2 regions of the Limnohabitans sp. TS-CS-82 genome follow, and region 2 is predicted to be linked to the other one. Evidence: riboswitches for the same ligand, from Rfam matches in the RefSeq annotation. Region 2 holds a riboswitch; the other holds the start of a gene.

Region 1 (7,199 bases), on a different contig from region 2:
GTCACCTTGTCGTTCAAGCGTTTGGGCCAAGCCCCAGGCGACGCGACGGCTGACCAATTGGGCATCGCGGCCGACTTGGCTGACCAATTCAGCGCCGGCGAAGTGCGTGTGAACCACGACCAAAACTTGGTGCTGCCTTGGGTGCGCATCGACCAGTTGGCCGAGCTGTACCAAGCGGCACGAGCCGCTGGTTTTGCCCGCGCCAACGTGCACTTGCTGACCGACATGATTGCCTGCCCCGGCGGCGACTACTGCGCTTTGGCCAACGCCCGTTCGCTGCCCATCGCCGCCGCCATCACCGAGCGTTACCAAGACCTCGACGAGTTGTTTGACTTGGGCGAGATTGACTTGCACATCAGCGGTTGCATCAACTCCTGCGGTCACCACCACAGCGGCCACATTGGCATCTTGGGTGTCGATAAAGACGGCCAAGAGTGGTACCAAGTGACGCTCGGCGGCTCGGACGGTTCGTTCTTGAGCGGCCCCTCCAAAGCCGGCAAAGTGGTGGGCCCTTCGTTTGCCGCCGCCGAAGTGGTGGATGTGGTGGAAGCCATTTTGGACGTGTACCGCGACAAACGCGAAAGCGCCGAAACCTTCGCCCGCACCTTGAACCGCGTCGGCATCGACGACTTCAAAGCCGCCGCCAACGCCGCCCGCAACACCACCGCGCGTGCGGCCTAAGCCTGAACCAGATCGAGAAGAAATATGACGTTGCAAATCATCACCCAACACACTTCTGAAGGTGCCAACGCCCGCGCTTTGGCCAACGACGTAGACGTGCAAACCTTGGACCTCGAAGGCTTGGAGCGCATCGACCTGAACTTCCCGAAGTTCACCGATGGCCGTGCTTTCAGTCAAGCTTTTGTGCTGCGCCGCCGTGGCTTCACGGGCGACATTCGCGCCCACGGCGATGTGCTGATCGACCAGCTGCTGCAAATGCAGCGCAGCGGTTTTTCTAGCGCGGTGCTGCGTGACGACCAAGACGCCGCCCACGGTGAAAAGCTGCTCGGCTTGTACACGCGCTTCTACCAAGGCGACGCGGTACACGCCACGCCCCTCTTTGCGGACGCGTCGTAAGCACTGCCATTCTTTCAAATTTCACGCACCCAGCGTTGAGGCCCGCAGCGTACGAAGCGCCCTCAACCGCTGAGTCGCCACTTGAAACTTTTATGAGCCAAACCTCTTCTTTCAACCCCAACGGTGCCTCCAAAGCCACCACGCTGAACGCCCGCGCCAGCGACGACTTCGCCGCCAAGCTGGCCGAAACACAAGCCTTGCTGCAACGCGCAGCGGCTGAGTTTTCGCCCGTCACGCAAGCCTCTAGCTTGGGTGCAGAAGACGTGGTCATCACCCACCTCATCAACAGCTTGAAGCTCGACATTCCCGTGTTCGTGCTCGAAACCGGTGCGCTGCACACTGAGACTTTGGCTTTGCTGGAGCGCACCGAGGCCACCTCACGCGCCACGATCAACGTGTATCGCCCTGTGCATGAATCGGTCATCCAGTTTGTGCGCCACCAAGGCCAAGATGCGATGTACAAAAGCATTGAGCTGCGCAAAGAATGCTGTGGCATTCGCAAAATGGAACCACTCGCACGCGCCCTCCAAGGCCAACGCGCTTGGATCACCGGCTTGCGCCAAGAGCAATCGAGCGCCCGCGCCGATGTGCCCTTGCAAGACGACAGCGAAGTGGTCACCAAAAATTTGAGCAAGTTCAACCCCTTGGCCAAGTGGACATGGGGCGATGTGTGGCACTACATCGCCACGAACGACGTGGACTACAACCCGCTGCACGACCAGTTTTTCCCCAGCGTGGGCTGCGCACCATGCACCCGTGCGATCAGCCTAGGCGAAGAGTTTCGCGCGGGTCGATGGTGGTGGGAAGACGAAGCCGCCAAAGAGTGCGGCTTGCACGTGAAGAAATAAAAGTTAGATACAGAGAAACGTCATGAACGCTACCACCCAAAACGAGTTGCACCACTTAAGCAACACCCACCTCGATGCGCTGGAAGAAGAAACCATCTTCATCTTGCGCGAAGTCGCCGCTGCTTTTGAGCGCCCCACCCTGTTGTTCTCGGGCGGCAAAGATTCGCTGGTCATGCTCAAGTGCGCGGAAAAAGCCTTTGGCGCTGGCCGCATTCCTTACCCACTGTTGATGATCGACACGGGCCACAACTTCAAAGAAGTGACGGACTTCCGTGACTCACGCGCCAAAGAACTCGGCGCTGAGCTGATCGTGCGCAGCGTGGAAGACTCGATGAAAAAAGGCACCGTGCGTTTGGCGCATCCCGGCGAAAGCCGCAACGTGCACCAATCGGTCACCTTGCTCGAAGCCATCGAAGAATTCCGCTTTGACGCCCTCATCGGCGGCGCCCGCCGTGACGAAGAAAAAGCCCGTGCCAAAGAACGCATCTTTAGCCACCGCGACAGCTTTGGCCAATGGCAACCCAAGGCCCAGCGCCCTGAGTTGTGGACCCTGTTCAACCACAAGTTGCAGCCCGGCGAGCACTTTCGCGTGTTCCCCATCTCCAACTGGACCGAGCTGGACGTGTGGCAATACATCGCCCGCGAAAAAATCGCGCTGCCTTCGATCTACTACACGCACAAGCGCGAAGTGGTAGACCGCCGCGGCCTGTTGGTGCCCGTGACCGAGCTCACCCCCCCCAAAGACGGCGAGACAGTGGAAATTCGTGACGTGCGTTTCCGCACCGTGGGCGACATCACCTGCACATGCCCGGTGGAGAGCGACGCGGCCACGCCTGAACAAATCGTGATCGAAACCTTGGCCGCTGATGTCAGCGAGCGCGGGGCCACACGCATGGACGATAAAACCTCCGAGGCTTCGATGGAGAAGCGCAAAAAAGACGGCTATTTCTAAGACGGTGAATTTGATGACAACAACAAATACAACTACCCAAAACGCTCTTAAATTCATCACCTGTGGCTCGGTGGACGACGGCAAAAGCACCTTGATTGGCCGCTTGCTTGTAGACACCAAAGCCGTGCTGCAAGACCACTTGGCCGGCGTGCAACGCTCAGGCGAAACCGACCTTGCGTTGTTGACCGACGGCCTCTCCGCCGAGCGAGAACAAGGCATCACCATCGACGTGGCCTACCGCTACTTCAACACCGAAGCACGCAAGTTCATCATCGGCGACGCCCCCGGCCATGAGCAATACACCCGCAACATGGTGACCGCGGCGTCTAGCGCCGATGCCGCCGTGGTGTTGGTCGATGCCATCAAGCTGGATTGGAAAAACCCAAGCCTAGAGCTGCTGCCTCAAACGCGTCGCCATTCGCTGTTGGTCAACCTGCTGCGCGTGCCCTCCATCGTGTTTGCCATCAACAAACTCGACGCGGTGGACGACCCTGCATTGGCCTACCAAAACATCGAAGCTGCGTTGCGCAAATTTGCCACTGAGGCGGGCATCCGCATCACAGCCATGGTCCCCGTGTCCGCCCTCAAAGGCTGGAACGTGGTGGACACCACCAACGCCGATCAAGCCGCTTGGTGCGGCTACACCGGCCCCAGCCTGTTGAGCATCTTGGAAGAGTTGCCCAACACGCCCGCTGAAACCGAGGTGGCTTTCAGCTTCCCCGTGCAATGGGTCGAAAAATTCCACGACTCTGGCGTGACCACCCAAGGCCGCCGCGTGTTCTGGGGTCGTGTGGCCACAGGCACCATCGAGCCAGGCCAAACCATCAAAGTCTTCCCAAGCGGCCAAACCGCGGTGGTGTCGCAAGTGCTGTCGGCCACACGCGAGCCACAAAACAAAGCCGCAGGCCACAGCGCGGGCATCGTGCTGGACCGTGAAGTCGACGTGTCACGTGGCGACTGGCTGCTGGCCGCTGAGGGAAGCCCCGAAGGCCAGCGCCAGCTCAACACCACCGTCGCGTGGATGGACGATGAGCCCTTGGTCGCTGGGCGTGTGTACTGGGCTTTGCACGGCCACCGCTGGGTGAAAGCCAAAGTGCAACGCGTGGTGCACCGCCTGAACGTCAACACCTTGGCCGAGGAAGAAGCCACCGAACTGGCCCCCAACGCCATTGGCCACGTCACTTTGGCGCTGCAAGAGCCTTTGGTGACGCTGCCGTTCAAGCAGTCGCGCATCTTGGGCGCACTGGTGTTGGTCGACACAGCCACCCACAAAACCTCAGGCGCCGTGTTGGTGAACTGAGCGCCAGCCCAGTCCCCGAGCAGAGCCGTTTAAAATCAAGGGTTTAGCGGTCAGAGGTTTGCTCTGACGCCCCCTTTTCTTACTGATTGAATTGTCATGACGCACGTTGTCACCGAAGCCTGTATCCAATGTAAGTACACCGACTGTGTGGACGTTTGTCCCGTCGACTGTTTCCGCGAAGGCCCCAACTTCCTCACCATCGACCCCGATGAGTGCATCGACTGCGCCGTGTGCATTCCCGAGTGCCCCGTCAACGCGATCTACGCCGAAGAAGACGTGCCAGACGGTCAACAACACATGACCAAGCTCAACGCCGAGTTGTCCTTGATCGGCTGGCCCAGCATCACCAAGCGCAAAGCCCCCATGGCCGACGCCGAGGTGTGGAAAGACAAGTCCGGCAAACTCGCCGAACTGCAGCGTTAAACCGCGCCCGAGCGCGCACCCGCCCCATGACGGCACAGACGATTCACACCGATGCCGTCATCGTAGGCGCAGGTCCTGTGGGCCTGTTTCAGGCCTTTCAGCTGGGCCTGCAAGACATTCGCTGTCATGTCGTGGATGCACTGCCCCACGTAGGCGGCCAGTGCGTCGAGCTGTACGCCGACAAACCGATTTACGACATTCCCGGCATTCCTGTCTGCACGGGCCGTGAATTGGTGGCGCAGCTGCAAACCCAAATTAAGCCCTTCGCTCCCACGTTTCACCTCAACCAAGAGGTGACTGAGGTGACGCACTTGGAGGATGGCAGCCTCTCGGTGCGTACCTCTGCGCAACAGCATTTCATGTGCAAAGTGTTGGTCATCGCGGCTGGGGTGGGTGCATTTCAAGCCCGCAAACTGGCTGTCGAGGGCGCACCCGCCCTAGAAGGCACGCATGTGCATTACCGTTTGGGTGATGCGTCGCGCTTTGCGGGCCAAGACGTGTTGGTGCTGGGCGGTGAAGAATCCGCCGTGGCGGGTGCACTCAAACTCACCCTCGAAGCCAAGCCCCCCCGCAGCGTCACGCTGATGCACCGCCGCGATGTGTTCACGGCTGAGCCTGTGCTGCTGCAAGCCATGCGTGACGCCATCGCCAGCGGCGCCTTGCAATTGCAAATTGGCCAGCCCACGGGCTTGCTCGCCACCGACGGTCACCTTCACACGCTGCACATTGCAACACCCGACGGCAGCGCCTTAGAGCGTCCCGTGCAGCACTTGATCGCCTTCTTGGGCCTCTCGCCCAAACTTGGCCCCATCGCCCAATGGGGCTTGGCCATGGAACGCAAGCAACTGGTGGTCAACACCGAAACCTTTGCCACCGATAGGACGGGCATCTTCGCCGTGGGTGACATCAACACTTATCCGGGTAAGAAAAAACTCATCTTGTGTGGCTTTCACGAAGCCACCCTTGCCGCCTTTGGCGCGGCAGCCATCGTGCACCCAACCCGCAAAACCTTGCTGCAATACACCACCACCTCTACAGAACTTCACCGTTTGTTGGGTATCGCTTAAAATTCGCACCGCGTCAGCAATGGCGCATTCGCTAGGGGTGTTGAAGCCGTCACCGACTTCGACTGAGAAAGTCCCTTTGAACCTGATTGAGGTAATCCTCGCGCAGGGAAGCTAGCCTTCACAGAGCAACCACTTTGAATGGGTTGCCCCAGGCCTCGCCGAACTGCCATTTACTTGAGACAAGCAATGGCAAATACACACAACACATCACTCACCCCCGTGGGTGAAGACGCGCGCGTCTTCACTGGGTTTTCTCACGCCTCGCTGTGGTTCAGCCTTGGGGTTGGCCTGCTGGTCATGCAAGTGGGTGCGTATTTGGTGCCCGCCATGGGCACGCGCGATGCGCTCATCGCCATCGTGATCGGCTCCATCGTGGGCTCGGCCTTGTTGGCGTCCACGGCCAAGCTGGGTTGCGACAGCGGCCTGTCCAGCGCAGGGCTGATGCACCGCGTGTACGGCAGCGCCTTTGCCCGCCTGCCTGTGCTGCTCAACATCGTGCAATTGATCGGTTGGACCACCTTTGAACTGGTGGTCATGCGCGATGGCACGGCAGCCATTGGTCAACGGGCATTGGGTGCCCAATTCCACATCGTTTGGCCCACCTTGCTGTGGGGCGGCGTGCTCACCCTGTTGATGACGGGCTCCATGCTCACTCTGGTGCGCCAGTTTGTCAGCCGCATTGGCTTGCCTCTGGTCATCGGCTCACTCCTTTGGTTGAGTTGGCACTTCATCGGCGTGGCGAGCGCACAAGGTTTGACCGCCTTCATGGCACGCCCCAGCGACGGCAGCATGGGCATGCTCTCGGCCATCGATTTGGTCATGGCCATGCCTGTGTCGTGGTTGCCATTGGTGGCCGACTACGCCCGTCATGGCCGCAGCGGGCGCAGCACACTCGCGGGCACATGGGTGGGCTATGCCATCGCCAATGCGTGGTGTTACGCCTTGGGCTTTTTGGTGGCCAGCGTGTCCGAACCCGGCACCGATTTGGTGATGGCCTTGTTGCTCGCACAAGGCGGTTTGCTCGCCCTCGGTTTGATCTTGCTTGATGAACTCGACAACGCTTATGGCGATGTGTACTCGGGCGCGGTGTCCGCCAACAGCCTCAAACCCACTTGGTCGACTCGCCGCTGGGGCTTGGCCTTGGCGGTGTTGTGCACGGCACTGGCCTTGGTGCTGCCCATGCACAGCTTGGAGCCTTTCTTGCTGATGCTCAGTTCGGTGTTTGTGCCGCTGTATGGCGTGATCTTGGGCCGTTGGGCCACGGTCATGCGCACGCCGGACGATGCGCTCCCCCCCAAAGTTGACCTGATCGCTGCCGCGCTGTGGCTGCTGGGCGTGGCGGTGTTTCATGCCGCCGCCACTTGGGCACCGCAATACGGCTCGGCCTTGCCCAGCCTCTTGCTGACCTTCACCCTCGCTCGCCTCACCCACAACGCCACGCATGGGGCCACGACGCGTGGCGCAAGCCAGTGACCGCTGCACTCAAACACGCACCCAAGGTTTCAACATGAACGCCCTCGTCTCAGAATTGC
Region 2 (7,199 bases):
GCTGTTTGAGCTGGGGGCTGATTGCGTTTCTAGGCCTTCGCTGTAGCTCGTATAAATAAGGTAATTCGCATCAAGCTGATGACTCAGCGCTAGCCACGGTGTTGTGACGCCGCGTTCGTCTTTCACCATCCCATCACCGTTGGTCATGATGCTGCTGCGATTGAGTTGTGTATGGCGCAGTCCCAACCAAGCCGCGGTGGTTTTGCTTAGGCTCAGGTGATCGTTGAAGGCAATTTCAGTGCTGTAGTCGCTGGCATTGGTGTTTGGCCAATATTGGGTTGCGCCACTGGGGGAGGTCAAACCACCGTTGGTGCTGTTGGTGCTGCCCAATAACGTGTCTGCCGCGGTGTAGGGCATTTGCTTGATGTAACGCTGTCGCATCACGCTGAATTTGATGTAGTGACTCAACCCGCCAATGTCTGCCTGCCCACTGAGTTCTGTGTGAACAGCTTCGGTTTGACGGCGTTCGTTGTCACTGCGAAAGTCATGGATTTGAAAATTCCCCATGGGTGCGAGGCAAAAACTTTTGGTTTGAGTGCTGCTGCAGCCAGAGGCATAGGTGAGTCTGTCATCTGCGCGCAAACGCTGTGTGCCGTACTGCGTGCGCCACATCCAGCCATCATCTAGCTGGTGTTTCAGTCGCACAGTCCCGGTGAGACCATCAAATACACCAGGTTGTGAGGTGGGCTGACGCGTGATGTTGCGTGTGCCATCCACCGTCGCTGGTAAAACAAATCGACCGTTGTTTGGGTCTGAGCCCAGCACGCTGTAAAAGTTGACGCCAATTTGTTCGTAGTGGCTTTGCTCTAACTCCCATTCCAAGCGATTGCTGCTGTTGATGCGCCAGTCCATCGCCAAGGCCAACAAGTTGCGATAGCCCCGAGTGTCGCGAATGTAGGGGTTGAGGTCCTCGTGGGCGAGGTTGATGCGGTAGCCGAAATCAGTGCCGTCACCAAAGCGCCCACCCAAATCAGCCGAGACCAAACGGTTGTCACCAGGGCCGTAGCTCAGTGTGACATCACGAATGTTTTTGCCTGAGCTAGTGGGGGCGCGTTTGACCAGGTAGCTCACTAAGCCGCCTGGTGAACTGATGCCTGATTGAACGCCACTCGTGCCTTTGAGCAATTCAAGACGCTCTTTGTTGTCCATCGCAATGATGGTTTCAGCAGAGATGGGAAGGCCTTCGCGACGGTAGTTGTAGCGGTTGTCCAGTGCGAAGCCGCGTACGCTGAGCTTGTCCCAATAGGCAGGCAGGTTGTAGCTGTCGCTGACAGAGGCGTCTAATCGAAGTGCGTCTGACACCCGCTGTGCACCGATGTCGCGCAAGGTGGCGTTGCTGATGGAGGTGACGCTGATGGGCAACTCTTGCCGAGTCACACCATCAAAGCCCGATACCAAAATGGGTGGCTCCGCAGTGATGGTGATTTCAGTTGGATTTTGTTGAGCCCAAGCCGATGAGGTGGCGGCAATACAAAGTGCAACAGCACTTTGTACGCGCGGAACTCCAAAAAACCTAGACTTACGATTCATCCTTTTGACTTTACTTGATCTTTAGAGTCGAAATTGGACGGTGGCCCTTAAAGTGCGTGGGGCTCCGGGGTAGAGGTAGTAGTGGCCAAACTGTTTGGGCGATTCCCGCCAGTAACGCTTGTCGGCCACGTTATCGATGGCCAATGTCCAAGTGGATGCCACGTTGTTTACTTTTGTATCGTAGTGGGCCGACGCGTCGAGGGTCGTCCAAGCGGGAAGCTGGATATCGCCATTGCTTTGTTCTGTGACACCACGTTTTCCTTCGTGAGACAAGCGCAGCCCTGTGCGTAAGCCTGGGACGCTGCTATAGCGGTACTCAGCCATGCCACGCAAGATGTAGGCTGGGACATTCAGAGGACGTTCGCCATTCACGGAGGTGTCAATCACTGCGTTTTGTCGCTTGGCATTTATCCATGTGAAGCCACTGCCGAGCTTCCAGTTTTGCACTGAAGTGCTTCCACTCAGTTCGAGGCCTCGATGGCGAGCTTCCCCATCCATTTGACGGTTGACTAAGCTACCGCTTGCCGGCGCATCGCCCGCGGTTGGGCGGGTGATGTCAAACCAAGTGACCTGCCAGTTGCTGGCAGTCGTTTGTCCTTTGACGCCCACTTCACGCTGGTAGCTACGCAGCACGGGAAGCGCTTGACCCGCGTTGGCGTAAGTGCCGGTTTTGTTGGGGGTGACTTCGGTTTCTATGCCCTGGCCGTAGCTGGCGTATACCGTGACGCTTTGGTCGAGGGCATGGCTAAAAGCCACCCACGGCGTTGTCACGTTGCGTGCGTCTTGAACAGGGCGACTGCCATCGGTTCTCACGCTTTGTCGGTTCATTTGGATCTGGCGCAAGCCAAGCCAAGCGGAGGTTTGTTGCGTGAGGTGTACGCGGTCTTTGAGGGCGAACTCGTTTGAGTATTCGGTTCGATTGGTTGAGGGGGGGGAGTCTGTGTATGCGTACGTTGTGTCTACTTGATTTGAATATATGTTTGCCGAGCCTACATAGTTATTGGTTTGCGTCAAAGGCATTCTGTCCAATTGTCTTTGGCGCATAAAGCTGATTTTTAGATCATGTTTTTGTTGGCCGATGACGGTCGATCCAGAGAGTTCTGTTTGGACGGCCTCATTTAATCGTCGTTCGTTTTCGCTGCGCCAATCGTAAAGATCAAAGTCTCCATTAGATTTAAAGTTGGTCGCAATTCCGTAGTTATCCGCGCCAAAAGCAAACGACAAGCGGTCATCAGTTTTTAATCGCTGTGTGCCATATTGCGTCGTCCACAACCAACCATTGTCTAAGTTGTGTTTGAAGCGGACGCTGCCTGTGAATGCATCAAATACGCCAGGTTGTGATTTAGGCACGCCAGTCTGTGATCCAGCCTGGTAGGTGAAGTTTTTTGTCCCATCCACGGTGGGCGGGAGCTGGCCGCCAAGCAGGCTATAACCATTCACACCTATTTGCTCGCGATGACTTTGCTCGAATTCCCATTCCAGTTTGCTGTTGCCATTGATGCGCCAGTCCATAGCCAAAGCTACCAAGTCGCGATGACCCTTGGTATTTTTGATGTACGGATCTAGATCTTCATGAGCCACGTTGAAGCGGTAGCCAAAGTCAGCGTTTTCGCCGAAACGCCCGCCTAAATCAGCAGCAACTGAGCGGTTGTTGCCTTGTCCGTAGCTGAGGGTGATGTTGCGAATTTTCTGCTCGGCGTTGGTTGGCGCGCGCTTGACCACATAGTTCACCAAGCCACCGGGTGCGCTGGTGCCTGCCTGCATGCCGCTTGTGCCTTTGAGCAACTCGATGCGCTCTTTGTCATCCATCGGAATCATTGTTTCGGCACTGATGGGTAAGCCTTCGCGCTGGTAGTTGTAGCGGTTGTTGAGGGTGTAACCGCGCACGCTGAGCATGTCCCAATAGGCGGGAGAGTTGTAGCTGTCGGTGACCGATGCGTCCAGGCGCAGGGCGTCAGAGACGCGTTGCGCGCCAATGTCTTTCAGCGTGGCACTGTCAATGGTGGTGGTGTTGAACGGGAGTTCGTGAGCGGGCATATCACCAAAGCCAGACACGCGTGCGGGCAGTTTGTCGGTGATGGTGATTTCGGTCGGGTTTTGTTGCGCCCAAGCGGACGCGCAAGATGCAATGCACAGTGCAACGGCCGCGCGAACGCGCGTTGCTTTCAAGAATGGCGAATGGTTTGCCATGACGTTTCCTTAAACGTTATGACAGGTCGGCTGACTTTGAAACGAGTGTGTGCTCTGGTGAGTGAAGAGCCTCGTTGTAAGACCAAGCTTCCCTGCGCGAGGATTACCTCAATCAGGTTCAAAGGGACTTTCTCAGTCGAAGTCGGTGACGGCTTCAACACCCCTAGCGGATGCGTTATTGCTAACGCAGTGTGAATTTTAAACGAGTCCGAGCAAGCGGTGCAGCTCGGTCGATGTTGTCGTGTATTGCAACAGGGTCTTTCGTGTGGGGTGCACGATGGCGGCTGCACCAAAAGCGGTGAGAGTGGCTTCGTGGAAGCCACACAGGATGAGCTTTTTCTTGCCAGGGTAGGTGTTGATGTCGCCCACGGCAAAGATGCCCGGCACATCGGTGGCAAAGGTTTCGGTGTTGACCACCAGTTGCTTGCGCTCCATCGCCAAGCCCCAGTTGGCAATGGGGCCGAGCTTGGGCGAGAGGCCCAAGAACGCCACCACTTGCTGTGCCGAGCACTCGATCGTTTGACCATCTGGCGTCGCCACTTGCACGGCGTGCAGTTGGTTGGATGTGTTCAGCAAGGCGGTGGGTTGGCCGATTTGCAGTTGCAGCTTGCCGCTGGCCACCGCATCACGCATGGCTTGCAGCAGCAAGGGCTCGGCGGTGAACACATCGCGGCGGTGCATCAGGGTCATGCTGCGTGGTGCTTTTGTTTCGAGCGTGAGTTTCAACGCCGCCGCAACGGCAGACTCTTCGCCACCCAACACCACCACGTCTTGGCCCGCAAAGCGTGAGGCATCACCCAAGCGGTAATGCATATGCGTGCCTTCGAGTTCTGCGGCACCTTCTACGCTCAGCTTACGCGCTTGGAATGCGCCCACGCCTGCGGCGATGACCAGCACCTTGCAAACAAACTGTTGCTTGGCCGAGGTGCGCACCGAGATGAGGCCATCGTCTAAACGCTCAACCTCGGTCACCTCTTGGTTGAGGTGAAAGGTCGGCGCAAAAGGTTGGATTTGGGTTTGCAGCTGCGCCACCAACTCACGGCCTGTGCACACAGGGATGCCTGGAATGTCGTAAATCGGTTTGTCGGCGTACAGCTCCACGCACTGGCCGCCCACATGGGGCAGGGCGTCAATGATGTGGCTGCGAATGTCTTGCAGGCCGAGTTGAAAAGCCTGAAACAGGCCCACTGGGCCTGCGCCCACGATGACGGCATCGGTGTGAATCGCGGAGGCCGTCATAGGACGAGGTGCTTAGCGCTTGAGTTCGGCGAGTTTGCCGTTTTTGTCTTTCCATGCGTCGGCATCAGCCATTGGCGCTTTGCGCTTGGTGATGCTGGGCCAGCCGATGAGCGACAGCTCAGCGTTGAGCTTGGTCATGTGTTCTTGGCCTTCTGGCACATCTTCTTCGGCGTAGATGGCGTTCACAGGGCACTCAGGGATACACACAGCGCAGTCGATGCACTCGTCTGGGTCGATGGTGAGGAAGTTAGGGCCTTCGCGGAAGCAGTCGACGGGACAAACGTCCACACAGTCGGTGTACTTACATTGGATACAGGCTTCGGTGACAACGTGCGTCATGACAATTCAATCGATGGGTAAAAAGACGGCGCAACACACATGTGTTGCGCCAAGCCTATGATTTTAAACGGGATTCAATTCAGGGCTTTGAGCTGGCTTAGTTCACCAACACGGCGCCCGAGGTTTTGTGCGTGGCGGTGTCCACCAACACCAGCGCGCCCAAGATGCGCGACTGCTTGAAAGGCAGGGTGACCAAAGGCTCTTGCAGCGCCAAGGTCACGTGGCCAATGGCGTTAGGGGCCAGCTCGGTGGCTTCTTCTTCGGCCAAGGTGTTGACGTTCAGGCGGTGCACCACGCGTTGCACTTTGGCCTTGACCCAGCGGTGGCCGTGCAAAGCCCAGTAAACGCGACCAGCCACCAAGGGCTCGTCGTCCATCCAAGCGATGGTGGTGTTGAGCTGGCGTTGGCCTTCGGGGCTGCCTTCGGCGGCCAACAACCAATCACCACGTGACACATCCACTTCGCGGTCCAACACGATGCCAGCGCTGTGGCCAGCGGCTTTGTTTTGTGGCTCACGTGTGGCTGACAACACTTGCGACACCACCGCGGTTTGGCCACTTGGGAACACTTTGATGGTTTGGCCTGGCTCAATGGTGCCCGTGGCCACACGGCCCCAGAACACGCGGCGGCCTTGGGTGGTCACGCCAGAGTCGTGGAATTTTTCAACCCACTGCACGGGGAAGCTGAAGGCCACCTCAGTTTCAGCGGGCGTGTTGGGCAACTCTTCCAAGATGCTCAGCAAACTCGGGCCGGTGTAGCCGCACCAGTCGGCTTGGTCATTGTTTTCGGTGGTCACCACGTTCCAACCTTTGAGGGCGGACACGGGCACCATGGCCGTGATGGAAATGCCCGCTTCTTTGGCAAATTTGCGCAAAGCAGCTTCGATGTTTTTGTACGCCAGTGCGGGGTCTTCCACTGCATCGAGTTTGTTGATGGCAAACACGATGGAGGGTACGCGCAACAGGTTGACCAGCAGCGAGTGGCGGCGGGTTTGCGGCAGCAATTCGAGCGCTGGATTTTTCCAGTCGAGCTTGATGGCATCCACCAACACCACAGCAGCATCAGCGCTAGAGGCGGCGGTCACCATGTTGCGGGTGTATTGCTCGTGGCCGGGTGCGTCGCCAATGATGAACTTGCGTGCTTCGGTGTTGAAGTAGCGGTAAGCCACGTCAATCGTGATGCCTTGCTCTCGCTCGGCACTCAAGCCGTCAGTCAGTAAAGCGAGGTCGGTTTCGCCAGAGCGTTGAACGCCAGCCAAGTGGTCTTGCAACACCGCTTTGGTGTCCACCAGCAGGCGGCCAATTAGCGTGCTCTTGCCGTCGTCGACTGAGCCGCAGGTGATGAATTTAAGTGCGTTCATTAGAAATACCCGTCTTTTTTGCGCTTCTCCATCGAAGCCTCAGATGTTTTGTCGTCCATGCGTGTGGCACCGCGTTCGCTCACGTCGGCGGCCAAGGTCTCGATGACGATTTGCTCAGGCGTAGCCGCGTCGCTCTCGACCGGGCAAGTGCAAGTGATGTCGCCCACGGTGCGGAAACGTACATCGCGAATCTCTACCTTCTCACCGTCTTTGGGTGGCGTGAGTTCTGTCACAGGCACCAACAGGCCGCGGCGGTCCACCACTTCACGCTTGTGCGTGTAGTAGATCGAAGGCAGCGCGATTTTTTCGCGGGCGATGTATTGCCACACGTCGAGCTCGGTCCAGTTGGAGATGGGGAACACACGGAAGTGTTCGCCGGGCTGCAACTTGTGGTTGAACAGGGTCCACAGCTCAGGGCGTTGTGCCTTGGGCTGCCATTGGCCAAAGCTGTCGCGGTGGCTGAAGATGCGTTCTTTGGCGCGTGCTTTTTCTTCGTCACGGCGTGCGCCACCAATCAGCGCGTCAAAGCGGAATTCTTCAA

The links. A riboswitch is a leader RNA that binds a small molecule or an ion and turns the genes downstream of it on or off. The one in region 2 is predicted to bind thiamine pyrophosphate.
Region 1: another riboswitch for thiamine pyrophosphate. It lies ahead of C5F52_RS10205 (cytosine permease); the one in region 2 lies ahead of C5F52_RS04845 (TonB-dependent siderophore receptor).

The regions. Positions count from the first base shown of each region.
Region 1 covers NZ_PTQX01000004.1:77,730-84,928, forward strand. The annotation lists gene C5F52_RS10170 (nitrite/sulfite reductase) at 1-681, shown strand, start outside; gene C5F52_RS10175 (DUF934 domain-containing protein) at 706-1,077, shown strand; gene C5F52_RS10180 (phosphoadenylyl-sulfate reductase) at 1,170-1,925, shown strand; gene cysD (sulfate adenylyltransferase subunit CysD) at 1,948-2,877, shown strand; gene C5F52_RS10190 (sulfate adenylyltransferase subunit 1) at 2,891-4,177, shown strand; gene fdxA (ferredoxin FdxA) at 4,274-4,600, shown strand; gene C5F52_RS10200 (NAD(P)/FAD-dependent oxidoreductase) at 4,627-5,667, shown strand; TPP riboswitch at 5,691-5,793, shown strand; gene C5F52_RS10205 (cytosine permease) at 5,854-7,140, shown strand; gene C5F52_RS10210 (long-chain fatty acid--CoA ligase) at 7,175-7,199, shown strand, end outside.
Region 2 covers NZ_PTQX01000002.1:63,379-70,577, forward strand. The annotation lists gene C5F52_RS04840 (TonB-dependent siderophore receptor) at 1-1,530, opposite strand, end outside; gene C5F52_RS04845 (TonB-dependent siderophore receptor) at 1,552-3,720, opposite strand; TPP riboswitch at 3,793-3,895, opposite strand; gene C5F52_RS04850 (NAD(P)/FAD-dependent oxidoreductase) at 3,919-4,959, opposite strand; gene fdxA (ferredoxin FdxA) at 4,972-5,298, opposite strand; gene C5F52_RS04860 (sulfate adenylyltransferase subunit 1) at 5,396-6,658, opposite strand; gene cysD (sulfate adenylyltransferase subunit CysD) at 6,658-7,199, opposite strand, start outside.